DNA from 2 places in the Actinomadura rugatobispora genome. Region 1 is predicted to be linked to the other one. Evidence: riboswitches for the same ligand, from Rfam matches in the RefSeq annotation. Region 1 holds a riboswitch; the other holds the start of a gene.

Evidence for each region. A riboswitch is a leader RNA that binds a small molecule or an ion and turns the genes downstream of it on or off. The one in region 1 is predicted to bind glycine.
Region 2: another riboswitch for glycine. It lies ahead of gcvT (glycine cleavage system aminomethyltransferase GcvT); the one in region 1 lies ahead of gcvP (aminomethyl-transferring glycine dehydrogenase).

Annotation. Positions count from the first base shown of each region.
Region 1 is NZ_AP029191.1:11,261,092-11,269,259, forward strand. Features, by position in the region: gene gcvP (aminomethyl-transferring glycine dehydrogenase) at 1-2,292, opposite strand, end outside; glycine riboswitch at 2,360-2,471, opposite strand; glycine riboswitch at 2,472-2,567, opposite strand; gene ACZ466_RS50490 (lysylphosphatidylglycerol synthase domain-containing protein) at 2,953-5,445, shown strand; gene ACZ466_RS50495 (MerR family transcriptional regulator) at 5,446-6,045, opposite strand; gene ACZ466_RS50500 (bifunctional nuclease family protein) at 6,613-7,083, opposite strand; gene ftsR (transcriptional regulator FtsR) at 7,222-8,001, opposite strand; gene ACZ466_RS50510 (FHA domain-containing protein) at 8,052-8,168, opposite strand, start outside.
Region 2 is NZ_AP029191.1:3,372,020-3,380,187, forward strand. Features, by position in the region: gene ACZ466_RS14230 (NAD(P)-dependent oxidoreductase) at 335-1,000, shown strand; gene ACZ466_RS14235 (DoxX family protein) at 1,033-1,536, shown strand; gene ACZ466_RS14240 (hypothetical protein) at 1,597-1,959, shown strand; gene ACZ466_RS14245 (MarR family transcriptional regulator) at 2,181-2,672, shown strand; gene ACZ466_RS14250 (M50 family metallopeptidase) at 2,723-4,015, opposite strand; glycine riboswitch at 4,206-4,302, shown strand; glycine riboswitch at 4,304-4,416, shown strand; gene gcvT (glycine cleavage system aminomethyltransferase GcvT) at 4,483-5,580, shown strand; gene gcvH (glycine cleavage system protein GcvH) at 5,602-5,991, shown strand; gene ACZ466_RS14265 (serine hydroxymethyltransferase) at 5,995-7,266, shown strand; gene ACZ466_RS14270 (L-serine ammonia-lyase) at 7,364-8,168, shown strand, end outside.

The DNA of each region.
Region 1 (8,168 bases):
GATCGGGAGGATGCCCGCCGAGCCCCACGGCGCCGCCGAGATCGGCCCCACGCCCGTGTCGCGCGGCCCGGCCTCGTCGCGCAGCGGGTGGCTCGGCAGGAACGGCGCCAGGTGCTCGCGGACGCCGATCGGGCCGACGCCGGGGCCGCCGCCGCCGTGCGGGATGCAGAAGGTCTTGTGCAGGTTGAGGTGGGAGACGTCGGAGCCGAACTCGCCGGGACGGGCCAGCCCGACCAGCGCGTTGAGGTTGGCTCCGTCGACGTAGACCTGGCCGCCGGCCGCGTGCACGGCCGCGCACACGTCGGTGATGGTCTCCTCGAACACGCCGTGCGTGGACGGGTAGGTCACCATGATCGCCGACAGCCGCTCGCCGTGCTTGCCGATCTTGGCGTGCAGGTCGTCCAGGTCGATGTTCCCGCCGTCGTCGCACGTGACGACCACGACCTTCATCCCGGCCATCACCGCGCTGGCGGCGTTGGTGCCGTGCGCCGACGACGGGATCAGGCAGATGTTCCGGTGCTCCTCGCCGCGCGAGGCGTGGTAGCCGCGGATGGCCAGCAGCCCGGCCAGCTCCCCCTGCGAGCCCGCGTTGGGCTGCACCGACACCCTGGCGTAGCCGGTGATCTCCGCCAGCCGGTCCTCCAGCTCGCCGATCAGCTCCAGGTAGCCGCGGGCCTGGTCGACCGGGGCGAACGGGTGGATGTTCGCGAACTCCGGCCAGGTGATCGGCTCCATCTCGGCCGTGGCGTTGAGCTTCATCGTGCAGGATCCGAGCGGGATCATCGACCGGTCCAGCGCGATGTCCTTGTCCTGCAGCCTGCGCAGGTAGCGCAGCATGGCCGTCTCGGAGCGGTGCTGGTGGAAGACCGGGTGGGTGAGGTACGGGCTCTCGCGCCGCAGCCCGCCCAGGCCGTCGCCCTCCGCCCCGCCCGACATCGCGCCCTCCAGCCCGAACGCGCGCCAGACGACGCCGAGGTGCTCGCCGGTGGTGGTCTCGTCGCAGGCGATCGCGACGTGGTCGGCGTCCACCGGGCGCAGGTTGACCCCGCCCTCGCGGGCGCGCTCCACGACCTCGGCGGCGCGGCCCGGGACCCGGGCCAGGACGGTGTCGAAGAAGCGGTCGTGCACGACCTCGACGCCCAGCGGCCCGCGCAGCCCGGCGGCCAGCGTCCGCGCGTGCCGGTGGACGCGCTGGGCGATCGCCGCCAGCCCCTCGGGCCCGTGGTAGACGGCGTACATGCTCGCCATGACCGCCAGCAGGACCTGGGCGGTGCAGATGTTGCTGGTGGCCTTCTCGCGGCGGATGTGCTGCTCGCGGGTCTGCAGCGCCAGCCGGTAGGCGGCGGCGCCGTCGGCGTCGACCGACACCCCGACCAGGCGTCCGGGGAGCTGCCGCTGGATGCCCTCGCGCACCGCCATGTAGCCGGCGTGCGGGCCGCCGAACCCGTACGGGACGCCGAACCGCTGCGCCGAGCCCACGGCGATGTCGGCGCCCGACTCGCCGGGCGGCCGCAGCAGGGTGAGGGCCAGCAGGTCGGCGGCCACGACGACCTGGGCGCCGCGCTCGTGCGCCTGCGCGCTCACCGGGGCCAGGTCGCGGACCGCGCCGGAGGCCCCCGGGTACTGCAGCAGCACGCCGAAGAAGTCGCCCTCGGGCAGGCCCCCGGCCAGGTCGGCGGTGACGACCTCGATGCCCAGCGGGACGGCGCGGGTGCGCACGACCTCGATCGTCTGCGGGAGCGCGTCGGCGTCCACCAGGAACGTGCCCGGCTCCTTGCGCTTGGAGACGCGGTGCGCCAGCGCCATCGCCTCGGCGGCGGCGGTGCCCTCGTCCAGCATGGACGCGTTGGACACCGGCAGCCCGGTGAGGTCGCTCACCACGGTCTGGAAGTTCAGCAGCGCCTCGAGCCGGCCCTGGGAGATCTCCGGCTGGTACGGGGTGTAGGCGGTGTACCAGCCGGGGTTCTCCAGGACGTTGCGGAGGATGACGCCGGGGGTGATCGTGCCGTGGTACCCCAGCCCGATCATCGAGGTCAGCACGGTGTTGCGGGACGCCAGCTCGCGCAGCCGGTCCAGCGCGGCGGTCTCGCTCAGCGCGGGCGGCAGGTCGAGGGGCCGGCCGGTGCGGATCGCGGCGGGCACCGCGCCGTCGATCAGGGCCTCGGCTCCGGAGTAGCCGATGGCCGCCAGCATCCGGTCCTGGTCGGCCGGCGCGGGCCCGATGTGCCGGTCGGCGAACGCCGAGCGGTGCTGCTGCGGCGAGGCCACGGGGGCGAAGTACTGGTCGGTCATCGTGGGGAGCCTCCTGGGCTTCTGCGGTCGCTCAGGGCCGCCACCGCGCCCTGCCGGGCCGGCGGCGGTCTCCCCCTCTGTCATCGGCACCTGAGAGATTCGCCCGCGGTACGGGATTTGCCCCTTCGGTGAGGCCCGTTCCCCCTGCGATGGGGGCCACGCCTGCTTTCCAGAGGTGCCTCGCCCGAGCGGTCCTTTTGCCTGAGAGGTTCCGGGGAGGGTTGCCCCTTCGGCGCCCCACGCTGGCTGCGTGGAGTCTCTCCCGCACAGGGTCGACGGCATCTTTCCCCCGAAAGCCTATCCAACCTCCGGGCGGAACGATCGTGACGGGCCCCGGTCACGGGCGGCGGAGGTGCCGCGGACGTCCGCCACCGGCCCCGAACCGTTGATCTCGGGTGGCTACGGACCAGTACGATTGCCCACAGCTCACGGGGAAGGGACCTGCCGTACGAGCGCTTGGTCGAACGGCGGGTCGGGGCGCGGGCGGCGCCCTTTCTCCGCGGGGTCCGGCGACGGCCCCGAAAAATGGGGGGCCGCGGGGGCCAGGAGGGTACGAATCACCTTGAACGTGCGAGCGGTCGGAGCGGGCGCCGCGCCCGACGGCGCGACGCCCCTCCCGGGACGCTGATCACAGTGAAGGGTCCGGACGGCGGTGTGGGCGTGACACAGACCCACCGGCAAGAGCACGAGGACGAGCGCGAGGACGCGGCGGCGCGGCCCGGCCAGGCCGCCACGGCCGTGCCCGTCGACGAGCCGCCGCGGCCCGACCGGATCCGCAGGCCCTCGGACGCCATCCGCTTCGCCGCCTCGCTCGCGGGGCTGGGCGCGGTCATGCTGCTGGTGTCGTTCGCCCCGCAGGCCACGCACGGCCTGCAGACCGACATCTCCGAGACCACCGCGCACGCCCCGCTCTTCCTGCTCACGCTGGCCACCATCGCCTCCAGCTTCGGGGTGCTGGCGGTGCCGGTGGCCTTCGCGGTGGAGCGGCTGTTCCACAAGGACGGGACGCGGGTCGCGATCGCGCTGCTGGCCGCGGTGATCGCGTTCGCCGTCACCATCCTGCTGGACGACCTGGTGATCACCTCCGCGCCCGGCGGGGTCCTGGACTCCCTCATCTGGGGCGGCACCGACACCGCCCCGGTGCACACCGACATCGCCCCGGTGATCGCGTTCGTCAGCGCGGTGGGGATGGCCGGCCGCACCCGCTGGCAGGCCGCCACCTGGTCGATGATCGGGCTGGCCGCGCTCACCGGCCTGACCGCCGCCTACGCCTCGGTGGCCGCGCTGGCCGCCACCTACTTCCTGGGCAACGCCATCGGCCACGGCACGCTCTACGCCGTCGGCACCCCCAACCCGCGCCCGCCCGGCCTCGCGGTCGTCGCCGCCCTCGAACGCCTCGGGCTGCGCACCGTCCGGGCCCAGAGGTTCCAGCCGGACGACCTGCCCGAGGTCCGCCGCTACGGGGTCAGCGTCGCGCACGCCCCCGGCGCCGTCCCCACCGACACCTCCGGGGTCGCGCTGCCGCGCGGCGACTGGCAGCTGGAGGTCCGCGTCCTGGACCGCGACCAGCAGACCGCCGGCGTGCTGTACCGGGTGTGGCGGCTGGTCCGGCTGCGCGAGGCGGCCCCCCGCCGCCCGGTGCGCTCGCTGCGCCGCTCGCTGGAGCAGGAGTCGCTGATGGCCTACGCGGTCGACGCCGCCGGGGCCCGCACGCCCCGGCTGGTGGGCACCTGCGAGGTCGGCACCGAGGCGGCCCTGATGGCCTACGAGTACGTGCCCGGCGCGCCGCTCGACGCCGTCCCCGACGACGACCTCACCGACGCGGTCCTCACCGACGTCTGGGGGCAGTTCAAACGGCTGCAGTCGGCCCGGCTGGCGCACCGCCGGCTGGAGGGCGGCGCCATCCTGATCTCCGACCGGGGCCACGCGTACCTCACCGACCTGCGCTCGGGCGAGATCGCCGCCGGCGACCTGGCGCTGCGCCTGGACCTGGCGCAGCTGCTGACCACCCTGGCGCTGCGGGCAGGGCCCGAGCGGGCGGTCCGCACCGCCGTCGAGGTGCTGGGCGAGCAGGCGCTGGCCGCCGCGGTGCCGCTGCTGCAGCGGGTGGCGCTGTCCCGCGACACCCGCGCGGCGCTGCGGCACGACCGCGAGCTGCTCACCCGGATCCGCGAGCAGATCGTGCGGCTGAAGCCGGAGAGCGAGGCGCCGCCGATCCGGCTCGAGCGCTTCCGGCCCCGCACCATCTTCAGCATCGTGGCGCTGACGGTCGCGGCCTACATCGTCGTCCCGCAGCTCAGCAGCGTCGACCCGGTCCGGCTGGTGGCGGGCGCCGAGTGGTGGTGGATGGGGGTGGCCCTGGCCGCCGCCGCGCTCACCTACCTGGCCGCCGCGTTCATGCTGATGGGCTTCGTCCCCGAGAAGCTGCCGCTCGGCCAGACCGTGCTGGCGCAGGTCGCGGCGTCGTTCGTGAAGCTGGTGGCCCCGGCCGCGGTCAGCGGCGTCGCGCTCAACACCCGCTACCTGCAGCGTTCGGGGGTGCGGCCGGGGCCGGCGGTCGCCAGCGTCGGCGCGTCCCAGCTCATGGGCATGGTCATGCACATCCTGCTGCTGATCGTGTTCGGGTTCGTCACCGGCTCGGTCAACACCGCCACCCGCGACCTCGCGCCGTCCCGGACGATCGTGATCGTGCTGCTGGCGCTGGCCGTGCTGGCCGGGGTCGCGCTGACCATCCCGCGGGTGCGGCGGTTCGCGGCGGGACGGCTGAAGAGCATGTTCTCCGGCGTCGTCCCCCGGCTGGTCGACGTGCTGCAGTCGCCGAAGAAGATCATCACCGGGCTGGGCGGGAGCCTGCTGCTGACCGTCGCGTTCGTGGTGTGCCTGGACGCCTCGATCCGCGCGTTCGGCGGGTCGCTGCCCTGGACGGCGGTGGTGGTCGTCTTCCTGACCGCCAACGCGGTCGGGTCGGCCGCGCCCACCCCCGGCGGCCTGGGTGCGGTGGAGACGGCCCTCACGGTGGCGCTGACGATCTCCGGGCTCACGGCGGAGACGGCGACCTCGGCGGTGCTGCTCTTCCGGCTGCTGACGCTGTGGCTGCCGGTGCTGCCGGGGTGGGCGGCCTTCACCTACCTCCAGCGCAAAGAGGCGATCTAGTCAGCCCGTCTTGCGGGCGCGCCGCCGGTGGGCCAGTTCGTCGTGCGGGTGCTCGTCGGGGTCGTCGGTGGCGGCGCGTTCGGCGGGGAGCTCGGCCAGGCTCCCCTCCACCTCCTGCCAGACACGCCCGAGCGCGATCCCGAAGACCCCCTGGCCGCCCTGGAGGAGATCCACCACCTCGTCGGCCGAGGTGCACTCGTACACGCTCACGCCGTCGCTCATCAGCGTGATCTGCGCCAGATCCCGGACGCCGCGGTCGCGCAGATGCGTCACCGCCGTCCGGATCTGCTGCAACGAGACCCCGGTGTCCAGCAGCCGCTTGACGACCTTCAGGACCAGGATGTCGCGGAAGCTGTAGAGCCGCTGGCTGCCCGACCCGTGCGCGGCCCGCACGCTCGGCTCGACCAGCGCGGTCCGCGCCCAGTAGTCCAGCTGCCGGTAGGTGATCCCGGCGGCGGCGCACGCCGTGGGCCCGCGGTAGCCCACGTCCTCGGGCGGCGCGGACACCTCGGTGTCGAAGAGCAGGCCCTGCTCTCCGGCGCGCCGAGACGCCATCTGCCTGTCGGGGGTCGCCTTGCCCTCGCCGCTGCTCACCGCCACGCGGACCTCCGGCTTCTATCAGCCCATGGGGCTTCGTCAAGGGGGTTTGACGAATTGACGCCACGGGTGTTCCACCAGCACGGTAGGTGCCGGTCAGGGTGTGGTCAACGTTCGCCGTCGGCGCGTCGCATGCCCGGATGAACCGGCTTCACGTGGGCAAACTGCGCACCTGCGGTCCCAACGGGACTCCTACCCCGTTCAGCCCGCGCTGGAACCGGCCCCACGCAAGATCACGCACAGCACCGCATGAACTTGCAGCTGAGTCCCGCTCGGCCGCAACCGGCCGCCCGAACCACAAGCCCTAAGACGCGATCGCAGCCTCGACCGTTCCCCGGATTCCCGCTTCTATTCATGATGGAGGACCGCCCCTCCACAATGACTCGCTCACCCCGCAGCAACCGCAACGGCGACCGCGAAAACTGTCCGGCCCGGAGCGGAGCGCCAGCGGAGCGGAGGGACGGGCAGGCAGCGAGGAGCGGGTCCGCCGCGAGCCCCCAGGCGAGCGGAGGAGGCGCTTCGCGCCGTACCGGGGGGGGTGTGGGGGGTCGTCCCCCACGATGACCCGCCTCAGCCGGCGCGGCCGAAGTCCTCCGGGGAGATCGTGTCGAGGAACTCGCGGAACTTCTCGACCTCGTCCTCCTGCTCGTCGGGGATCGCCACCCCGGCCTCCTCCAGGACGTCGTCGCTGGCGAAGATGGTGGCGCCGGTGCGGAGCGCGAGCGCGATCGAGTCGGACGGCCGCGCGCTGACCTCGACGCCGTTGGAGAACACCAGGTCGGCGAAGAAGATCCCTTCGCGCAGCGCGGTGATGTTGACCGTGCGCAACTGCACGCTGAGGGACTCCAGCACGTCGCGGAACAGGTCGTGGGTGAGCGGACGGGCCGGTAGCACCCCCTGCTGGGCGAAGGCGATCGCGGTCGCCTCGACCGCCCCGATCCAGATCGGGAGGTAGCGGTCGCCCTCCGTCTCCTTCAACAGGACGATGGGCTGATTGGAGGGCATCTCGACCCGGACGCCGACGACCTCCATCTGCTTCACTGCGGCTCCCTGCTGGTCCTCGCTGTCTCGATCACCGTGCCCGGACCGATCCTTGACCGAACCCTCTAGCCAACGTACACCCAGGGTCGGACCACGCGTCGCGCCGACCGCCGGGGAAAATCCTGCGAAATGCGAGAATCAAGGGTCGAGACTTTCCCTGAGGCCGGTGGAGACCAGGGCGGCGTGCAGTCGGACGGCCAGCGCGGCGATCTCCCGGGCGGTCTCGGTGGCCCGTTCGTGGGCGCCCGGGTCGCGGCGGCGCAGCTGCGGCGCGACGACCTGGTCGATGAGCCCGACCTGGCGGTCGGCGGCGGCCTTGAGGGCGCGCAGGTGCCGGACCTCGAAGCCGAACTCGCCCAGGGCGGCGGCGGTGCGCGCGACGGTGAGGGCCTCGCCCTCGTAGTGGCCGTTGGTGCCGGCGGTGCGGCGGACCAGGCCGTACTCCTCGAGCCGGGCGAGCAGGACGGCGTCGATCCCGGCGCCGTCGAGCAGCTGGCGGCGGGTGAGCCGGACGGGCGCGCGCTCCTCGGCGGTGGCGTCGGCCGCGACGAGGGTGCGGGGCCGCCGGGGGGCGCCGTCGAGCGGCCGTGCGGGGGGCGGGACGACGGGACGGCCGGGCTCGGGCCCGGCCCTGGGGGCGGGCGGCGGCACCGGCTCGCCGCGGTCCCGGGCCTCCAGGTGCTGGCGGATGACCCGCAGCGGCAGGTAGTGGTCGCGCTGGGAGGTCAGGATGAACCGCAGCCGCTCCACGTCGGCGTCCGCGAACTTGCGGTAGCCGGAGGGGCTGCGCTGCGGCTCGATCAGCCCCTCCGCCTCCAGGAAACGGATCTTGGAGATGGTGATGTCGGGGAACTCGGGCCGCAGCCGTCCCAGTACGTCCCCGATCGTCATGAGGGCCCGCGCCGGCTGCGCGCTCATGGCCCCTCCCCTCGTCGCGTCCCCATCGTCCCTGCGGCTGGGCCGGGCGGTCAGCCGTGCTGCGGGTTGGTCAGGAAGACCATCCGGAACTTGCCGATCTGGACCTCGTCGCCGCCGGACAGCCCGGCCTGGTCGATCCGCTGCCGGTTGACATAGGTCCCGTTGAG
Region 2 (8,168 bases), 4.6 Mb from region 1:
CCGGGCTGCCGGTTGTCGACGGCCCGCCGGGCGACCGGCATCGGCGGTCGGCGCGGCGCCCCGGAAGGCCGTGAAGCCGTCGATCTCGGCGTCGATGAGGTGCAGGCCGCCCGTCTCGCCAAGGGCGACGCGCGGGTCCGGCCCCTCCTACGGCCAGCGCCATCCGTCCGGTGGCCTGGGATCGCCCAGCGTGCACTCGGCGCAGAGCGTCGGCGCCGGTTCGCAACGAGATTCATATATTCGGGGATTCAGATACTATCCAACTCATATAAAGTCGTACGCGTACTGATGAGGTGGCCACCTGGCCGCCCCGAGCCCTCCTTGGAGTGTCGTCATGCATGTCACGGTCGTCGGAGCCACGGGACGCGTCGGCCGCCACGTCCTCGACCAGGCACTGGACTCCGGGCACACCGTCACCGCGGCCGTCCGGACGCCCGCCAACCTGCACCGCGACGTGGACGCGGTCGCCGTCGACCTCACCGATCCCGACCTCGACGAACTCGGCCGCGCCGTCATGAAGGCCGACGCCGTCATCTCCTGCCTAGGGCCCCGCGACAAGCGCGAGTACGGCGTCGTCACGCCGGGGACCACGGCCATCGTCACGGCCATGCGACGTGCCGGCTGCCGGCGCACCCTGACCGTCAGCGGCGCCGGCGTGTCCACGGCGCGCACACCGGACCGTCCGAATCCACCGAAGCGCGAGCCGGGCGCCGGTTGGTACAACCGGTACTTCGCCACCCCGCTGGCCCGGCGAGCACTCGGATACAGCTTCGTCGACTTCGCGCTGATGGAGGATCTCCTGCGCGCCAGCGACCTCGACTGGACCGCCGTACGTCTGACATTCCTCGTCGACCGGCCGCTGACCGGCACCTACCGGACCGCCCTCGAACGCAACGTACGCCGTGGTCTTCGCATCGGCCGCCCCGATGTCGCCCACTTCATGGTCCGCGCCCTCGAGGATCCGGCGACCTTCAAGAAGGCCATCAGCGTTTCCTACTGACCCGCACCGACCAGATCTCCAGGAGACAATCCGTGTTCAACAGCACCGTTTGGATCGCCCAGAGCTTCCTCGCGCTCTTCTTCTTCGCCGCCGGGCTGCCCAAGGTCGCCGGCAGGGGCATCGACCGCTGGGTCGGTTTCGACCAGGTACCGCGAATCATGACCGTCATCATCGGCGTCACCGAGGTCCTCGGAGCCGTCGCCCTCGTCGTCCCGCTGCTGATCGACCGGTTCGAATGGACCACCCCGCTCGCCGCCGTCGGGATCGCGGTCATCTCGCTGATGGCCAGCGGCTTCCACCTGCGCGCCCGGGAATGGCTCGCCACTCTCGAGACCGCGTTGTGGGCGTCGCTCGCGGCGACGATCGCGATCGCCCGGTGGGACGAGCTGGCCACGGCGCCCTCGGTGTCCGAGGACGTGCTCGTCCCGATCCTGTTCGTCCTCGTGCCCGCGGTCATCGTCAACATCGTCTTCCTGACCAGGGCCACGCAACCCGCCAAGGAAGAGGACGGACGGGAAGCGATGACGGCGGCGTGACCGGCGTCCCTTCAGTCGCGGGACGAGAACCACGCACGACCGCCCCCCAAGGAGAAGCGCATGCAAGCCGTCCGCCTCATCCTGTTGCTGCTGCATGTACTCGGCTTCGTCGCCTTCGTCGGCGCTCTGATCGCCCAGCGGTCGCAGGCGACAAAGATGATCACCGGGCCGGTGCGTGACGGAGCCGGCGTCGCCGTCGTCAGCGGAGTCGCCCTCACCGCCGTCATCCAGGCGGACGGCGGTGACCTCGATATCGCGAAGATCGCGGTGAAGCTCGGCATCGGCGTCCTCATCCTCGTACTGACGCTCGCGAACCTGCGGCGCGAGCAGATCGCGACCCGGCTGTGGGCCGCGCTGCTCGTCCTGGGCGTCATCGACATCGGGGTGGCGATCTTCTGGTCACCCGCCCACGGCTCGTGGTGACCGCCGCTGATCCGCCCGTGGGCCCGAGCGGGTGACTGAGAGCACCGGAGAACGCGCATCCGGCCGGCGAACCGTGCCGACCGGCCGGATGCGCGTGGCCCACCGTTCCGCGCGTGGTGCCGGCCCTCCGCCGACCACGGCACATGCCGCGCCCCCGAGCCGCGTTCGTGCTTGCGGATACGCTCTGATCGGCGATTCATACGGTACGGGGAGCGCGGTATATGGGACCCGAGGTTTCTGGTGGCGCTGACGAGAGGCGACGCCACCGGCGGCTGAGCAATGCGCTCAAGGAGTCGTTGCGCGAGATGAACATCCAGTTGTCGCTGCTCAACCACCACGTCAGCGCGCATCTCAAGCTGAAGGACGCCGACCTGCAGTGCCTCGACCTGATCAACCGGGAAGGCCCGCTCAGCCCCACGGCCGTCGCACGGCGCACCGGCATGCATCCGGCCACGATGACCGGCGTCCTCGACCGGCTCGAACGCGGTGGCTGGATCGCCCGGGAGCGCGACCCCGTCGACCGTCGCGCGGTCGTCGTCCGCGCTCTTCGCGACCGCAATTCCGACCTGTTCCGGCTGCTTTCCGGCATGAATGCGTCGATGGACGGGATATGTGCCGAGTACACAGCCGACCAACTCGAACTTCTGGTCGACTTCCTCGGCCGCACGACATCGGCCGGTCGGCGGGCCACCGATGACCTCGTCACCGACTGAGAACCTGATTCGCCCGAGCGCCGTGGGCCGGGCCTGAAACACGGCCCGCGCTAGCCGGCGAAGCGGATGGGGTTGACCAGGTCGGCGTAGATGAGGAGGCCGCCCATGACGATCAGCACGGCGGCCATCACGTAGGTGACGGGCAGCGCCTTGGCCACGTCCACGTAGCCGGGGTCGGGGCGCTTGAAGAGGCGGGCGAAGCCCTTCTTGAGGCCCTCCAGGAGGGCCCCGGCCATGTGGCCGCCGTCCAGGGGCAGCAGCGGGATCAGGTTGAACATGCCGACGGCGAGGTTGAGGGAGCCGAGCAGGGCGACGAACATCGCGACCTTCTCGACGGTGGGGCTCTCGGAGGCGGCGATCTCGCCGCCGAGGCGGCTGACGCCGACGACGCCGATGGGGCCGTTGGGGTCGCGCTTCTCGTCGCCGAACGCGGCCTGCCAGACCCCGACCATCTTCTCCGGCATCCGCAGCAGGGCGCCGGCGGTGTGCGCGGTCAGCTCGCCCATGTAGCCGGCGACCGCGACCGGGCCCTGGCGCTCGCGCTCCTGGAGCGGGGTGATGCCGAGGAACCCGACGTTGACGACCTTGTCGGTGTCCTTCAGGTCGTACATCTGGTTGCGGGTGACGGGCACCTGCAGCGGGACGGGCTTGCCGTCGCGCTGGACGGTGACCGCGACGGTGCGGCCGCCGGAGTCGCGGATCAGGCCCTGCAGCTGGTCGTAGGAGGTGATCGCGCGGCCGTCGTAGGAGGTGATGCGGTCGCCGGCCTGGAGGCCGACGGAGGCGGCCGGGGTCGGGGTGTAGCCCTGCGGGCAGTCGGTGAGCTTGGAGCCGGCGGGGATCGCGCACTTGGCCACCGAGCCGATCACCGGCTGCGGGGTGGGGGTGCCGATGCCCATCAGCAGGATCCCGAAGAAGATCGCCGCGAGGATGAGGTTCATCGCGGGCCCGGCGAACATGATGATGAGCTTCTGCCACCACTTCTTGGCGTAGAAGACCCGGTTCTCGTCGCCGGGGCGGACCTCCTCCAGCGCCGCGCCGCGGGCCGACTCGATCAGGCCCTGCCAGGGGCCGGTGCTGATCTGGCGGACCTCGCCGGGCCGGTCGCCCTTGCGCGGCGGCAGCATGCCGATCATGCGGATGTAGCCGCCGAGCGGGATCCACTTGACGCCGTACTCGGTCTCGCCCTTGTGCCGCGACCAGAGGGTGGGGCCGAAGCCGACCATGAACTGCGGGGTGCGGACGCCGAAGAGCTTGGCGAAGGAGAAGTGGCCCAGCTCGTGCAGCGCGATCGAGGCCAGCAGGCCGAAGAACAGGATCAGCACTCCCGCCAACCAGCCCATGCCCGCCCGTCCCTCCGTCGTGATCTCCAGCGACCCGTTCAGGTTACGTGATCCGGGTCCTCGGCGGCCGCGTACTCGCGCACCCGCACCCGCCGGTGATACGGCCGTCCGGGCCTTTCGGTTCACCCCCAGGGGGGCGGGGGGCGTCTGGTCGCGGGACGTCGCCGCTGCTAGCCTGGCGACCAGCCGTTGATCCCGCGCGGGAGAGTGCCCTGGCAGCCAGCCGGGGACGCCGAAGGAGCAAATCCTCCCCGGAACCTCTCAGGCCCCAGGACCGCGCGGACCAGGTACCTCTGGAAAGCGGGGACGCACCGTCCCCCGCCGAAGGTGAAAGCCCCTCCGCCCTCGTCGGCGCGGGGTGAAGCTCTCAGGCGCCGCGACCGGCCGATGACAGAGGGGGAGGCACCGACCACGCCCGGTGCGGGTGGGACGATTGGACCACGCGCCCGCGACGAAGGAGCCGACCCATGTCCAGCACAGCGCCCGGCAGGAAGACGCCGCTGTACGACGTCCACCGCGACCTCGGCGCCCACCTCGTCGACTTCGCCGGCTTCCTGATGCCGCTGCGGTACGCGAGCGAGACCGCCGAGCACCGCGCCGTCCGCGCCGCGGCGGGGCTGTTCGACCTGTCCCACATGGGGGAGGTCTTCGTGGACGGGCCGGAGGCCGGGGCCGCGCTCGACCACGCGCTGGTCGGCAACCTGTCCCCGATGGCCGTCGGCAAGGCCCGCTACACGATGATCTGCGGGGCCGACGGCGGGGTGCTGGACGACCTGATCGTCTACCGGCTGGCCGCGGAGACGTTCATGGTGGTGGCGAACGCCGCCAACGTCGCGACCGTGCGGGAGGCGCTGGCCGAGCGGGCGGCGGGCTTCCCGGGCGCGCGGGTGGTCGACCGGTCCGACGAGTACGCGCTGATCGCGCTGCAGGGCCCGGACGCGCAGGGGATCCTGTCCCGCTTCACCGCCGCGCCGCTGGCCGACCTGCGCTACTACGCGATCATGGCGGACGAGGTCGCGGGCGTGGACGCGCTGATCGCCCGTACCGGCTACACCGGCGAGGACGGCTTCGAGCTGTTCGTGTCCGCCGGGGACGCGGTGCCGCTGTGGAAGGAGCTGGCGGCGGTCGAGGGCGTGACCCCGGCGGGGCTGTCGGCGCGCGACACGCTGCGGCTGGAGGCGGGCATGCCGCTGTACGGCAACGAGCTGACCGCGGAGACCAACCCGTTCGAGGCGGGCCTGGGCCGGGTGGTCAAGCTGGACAAGCCCGTAGATTTCGTGGGAAAGGCCACGTTGGCCGCGCAGGCGCAGACCCCGCCAGGCCGTAGGCTCGTGGGGCTGGTCGCACGCGGCCGCCGGGCGCCCCGCAAGGGGTACGAGGTGGTCACCTCGGACGGCACGCCGTGCGGGGTGGTGACCAGCGGCGCCCCGTCGCCCACACTGGGCACGCCGATCGCGATGGCGTACGTGGACAACGGGGTGGACGAGAGCGGACTCGCCGTCGACGTGCGCGGCCGCCGGGAGCCGGTCGACGTGGTCGCCCTGCCCTTCTACAAGCGTTCCTGAGACCTGGAGAGAGATACCACCGTGAGCGTTCCGGAGCAGCTGCGCTACAGCGAAGAGCACGAATGGGTGTCGGGCCTCGGCAACGAGGACGGCATCGTCACCGTCGGGATCACCGCGCACGCCGCCGACGCCCTCGGCGAGATCGTCTTCCTCGAACTGCAGCCCGGGGAGGGCGACGCGGTCGAGGCCGGCGAGACCTGCGGCGAGGTCGAGTCCACCAAGTCGGTGAGCGACATCTACTCGCCGGTCAGCGGGGAGATCACCGCGATCAACGCCGCCGTGATCGACGAGCCCAAGGTGATCAACGACGATCCGTACGGCGAGGGCTGGATCTTCAAGGTGCGGATCTCCGACGAGCCCGGCGATCTGCTCGACGCCGAGGCCTACGGCAAGCTGATCGAGGAGTCCTGAGCCGTGCCGTCCCCGAAGAACCCGCTGAACGAGTCGCTGGCCGACGCCGACCCGGAGGTCGCCCGCGCGGTGGCCGCCGAGCTGGACCGGCAGCAGTCCACGCTCGAGATGATCGCCTCGGAGAACTTCGCGCCGGTGTCGGTGCTGGAGGCCCAGGGGTCGGTCCTGACCAACAAGTACGCCGAGGGCTATCCGGGCAGGCGCTACTACGGCGGCTGCGAGTTCGTCGACGTCACCGAGCAGCTGGCGATCGACCGCGCCAAGGAGCTGTTCGGCGCCGAGCACGCCAACGTGCAGCCGCACAGCGGCGCGCAGGCCAACACGGCCGTCTACTTCGCGCTGCTCCAGCACGGTGACACGATCCTGGGCCTGGACCTGGCGCACGGCGGCCACCTCACCCACGGGATGCGGCTGAACTACTCCGGCAAGGTGCTGAACGTGGTGCCCTACCACGTGCGCGCCGAGGACGGCCTGGTCGACATGGACGAGGTCGCCGCGCTGGCGGCCGAGCACCGGCCGAAGATGATCGTGGCGGGCTGGTCGGCGTACCCGCGGCAGCTCGACTTCGCCCGGTTCCGCGAGGTCGCCGACTCGGTGGGCGCGCTGCTCATGGTGGACATGGCGCACTTCGCCGGGCTGGTGGCGGCGGGCCTGCACCCCTCGCCGGTGCCGTACGCCGACATCGTGACGACCACCACGCACAAGACGCTGGGCGGTCCGCGCGGCGGGCTGATCCTGGCCCGCGAGGAGTACGGCAAGAAGATCAACTCCGCGGTGTTCCCCGGCATGCAGGGCGGCCCGCTGGAGCACGTGATCGCGGCCAAGGCGGTGGCGCTGAGGATCGCCGCGTCCGAGGAGTTCAAGGACCGGCAGCGGCGCACCGTCGAGGGCGCGAAGATCCTCGCCGAGCGGCTGCTGGCCGAGGACTCGGCCAAGGCCGGCGTGAAGGTCCTCACCGGCGGCACCGACGTCCACCTGGTCCTGGTCGACCTGGTCGACTCCGAGCTGACCGGCCGGGACGCCGAGGACCGGCTGCACGAGATCGGCATCACCGTCAACCGGAACGCCGTGCCCAACGACCCGCGCCCGCCGATGGTCACCTCCGGCCTGCGGATCGGCACGCCCGCCCTGGCCACCCGCGGCTTCACCACCGAGGACTTCACCGAGGTGGCCGACGTCATCGCGCTGGCGCTGCAGCCGTCCTTCGACAGGGAGGCGCTGGCGGCGCGGGTGCGGGCGCTGGCGGTCAAGCACCCGCTCTACCCGACCCTGTAAGCCGACCCCCGCACGGGCCGCCCCGGCCGGAGACCCCGGTCCGCGGGCGGCCTTCGTCCCCCGCCCGCGACCCGGAGGGGACGGGAAGGTGGCATCCATGGCGATCAGCGTCTTCGACCTCTTCAAGATCGGTATCGGGCCGTCGTCGTCCCACACCGGGGGCCCGATGGCGGCCGCGCACCGCTTCGCGCGCGGCCTGGAGCGGGACGGCCTGCTGGCGCGGACCGCGTCCGTGCGGGCGGTGCTGTACGGCTCGCTCGGCCTCACCGGCAAGGGCCACGGCAGCGACAAGGCCGTCATCCTCGGCCTGGAGGGCGACAAGCCGGAGACCGTCGACGTCGACACCGTGGACGACCGGCTGGCCGCGATCCGCTCGCGCGGCGCGCTGCGCCTGTTCGGCGCGCACGACGTCCCGTTCGCGGTGAACGACCACCTGGTGTTCGAGCGCAAGGAGTCGCTGCCCGGCCACCCCAACGGGATGCGCTTCACCGCGTACGCCGCCGGGGGCGAGGAGCTCCGCTCCCGGGTCTACTACTCGGTCGGCGGCGGGTTCGTCGTGGACGAGAACGCCACCGGCGCCGACCGGATCCAGCCCGACGACACCGTCCTGCCGCACCGCTTCGACACCGCCGCCGAGCTGCTGGAGCGCTGCCGGGAGACGGGCCTGTCGGTCTCGGCGCTGATGCTGGAGAACGAGCGCGCCTTCGGCCGCACCGAGGCGGAGATCCGCTCCGGGCTGGTCGAGCTGTGGCATGTCATGCGGGCGTGCGTCGACCGCGGCTGCTCCCGCGAGGGCCTGCTGCCCGGCGGCTTGAAGGTCCGCCGCCGCGCGCCGCAGCTGCACCGGCAGCTGGTGGCCGACAAGGGCGCCGACCCGCTGCACGCGATGGACTGGGTCACCC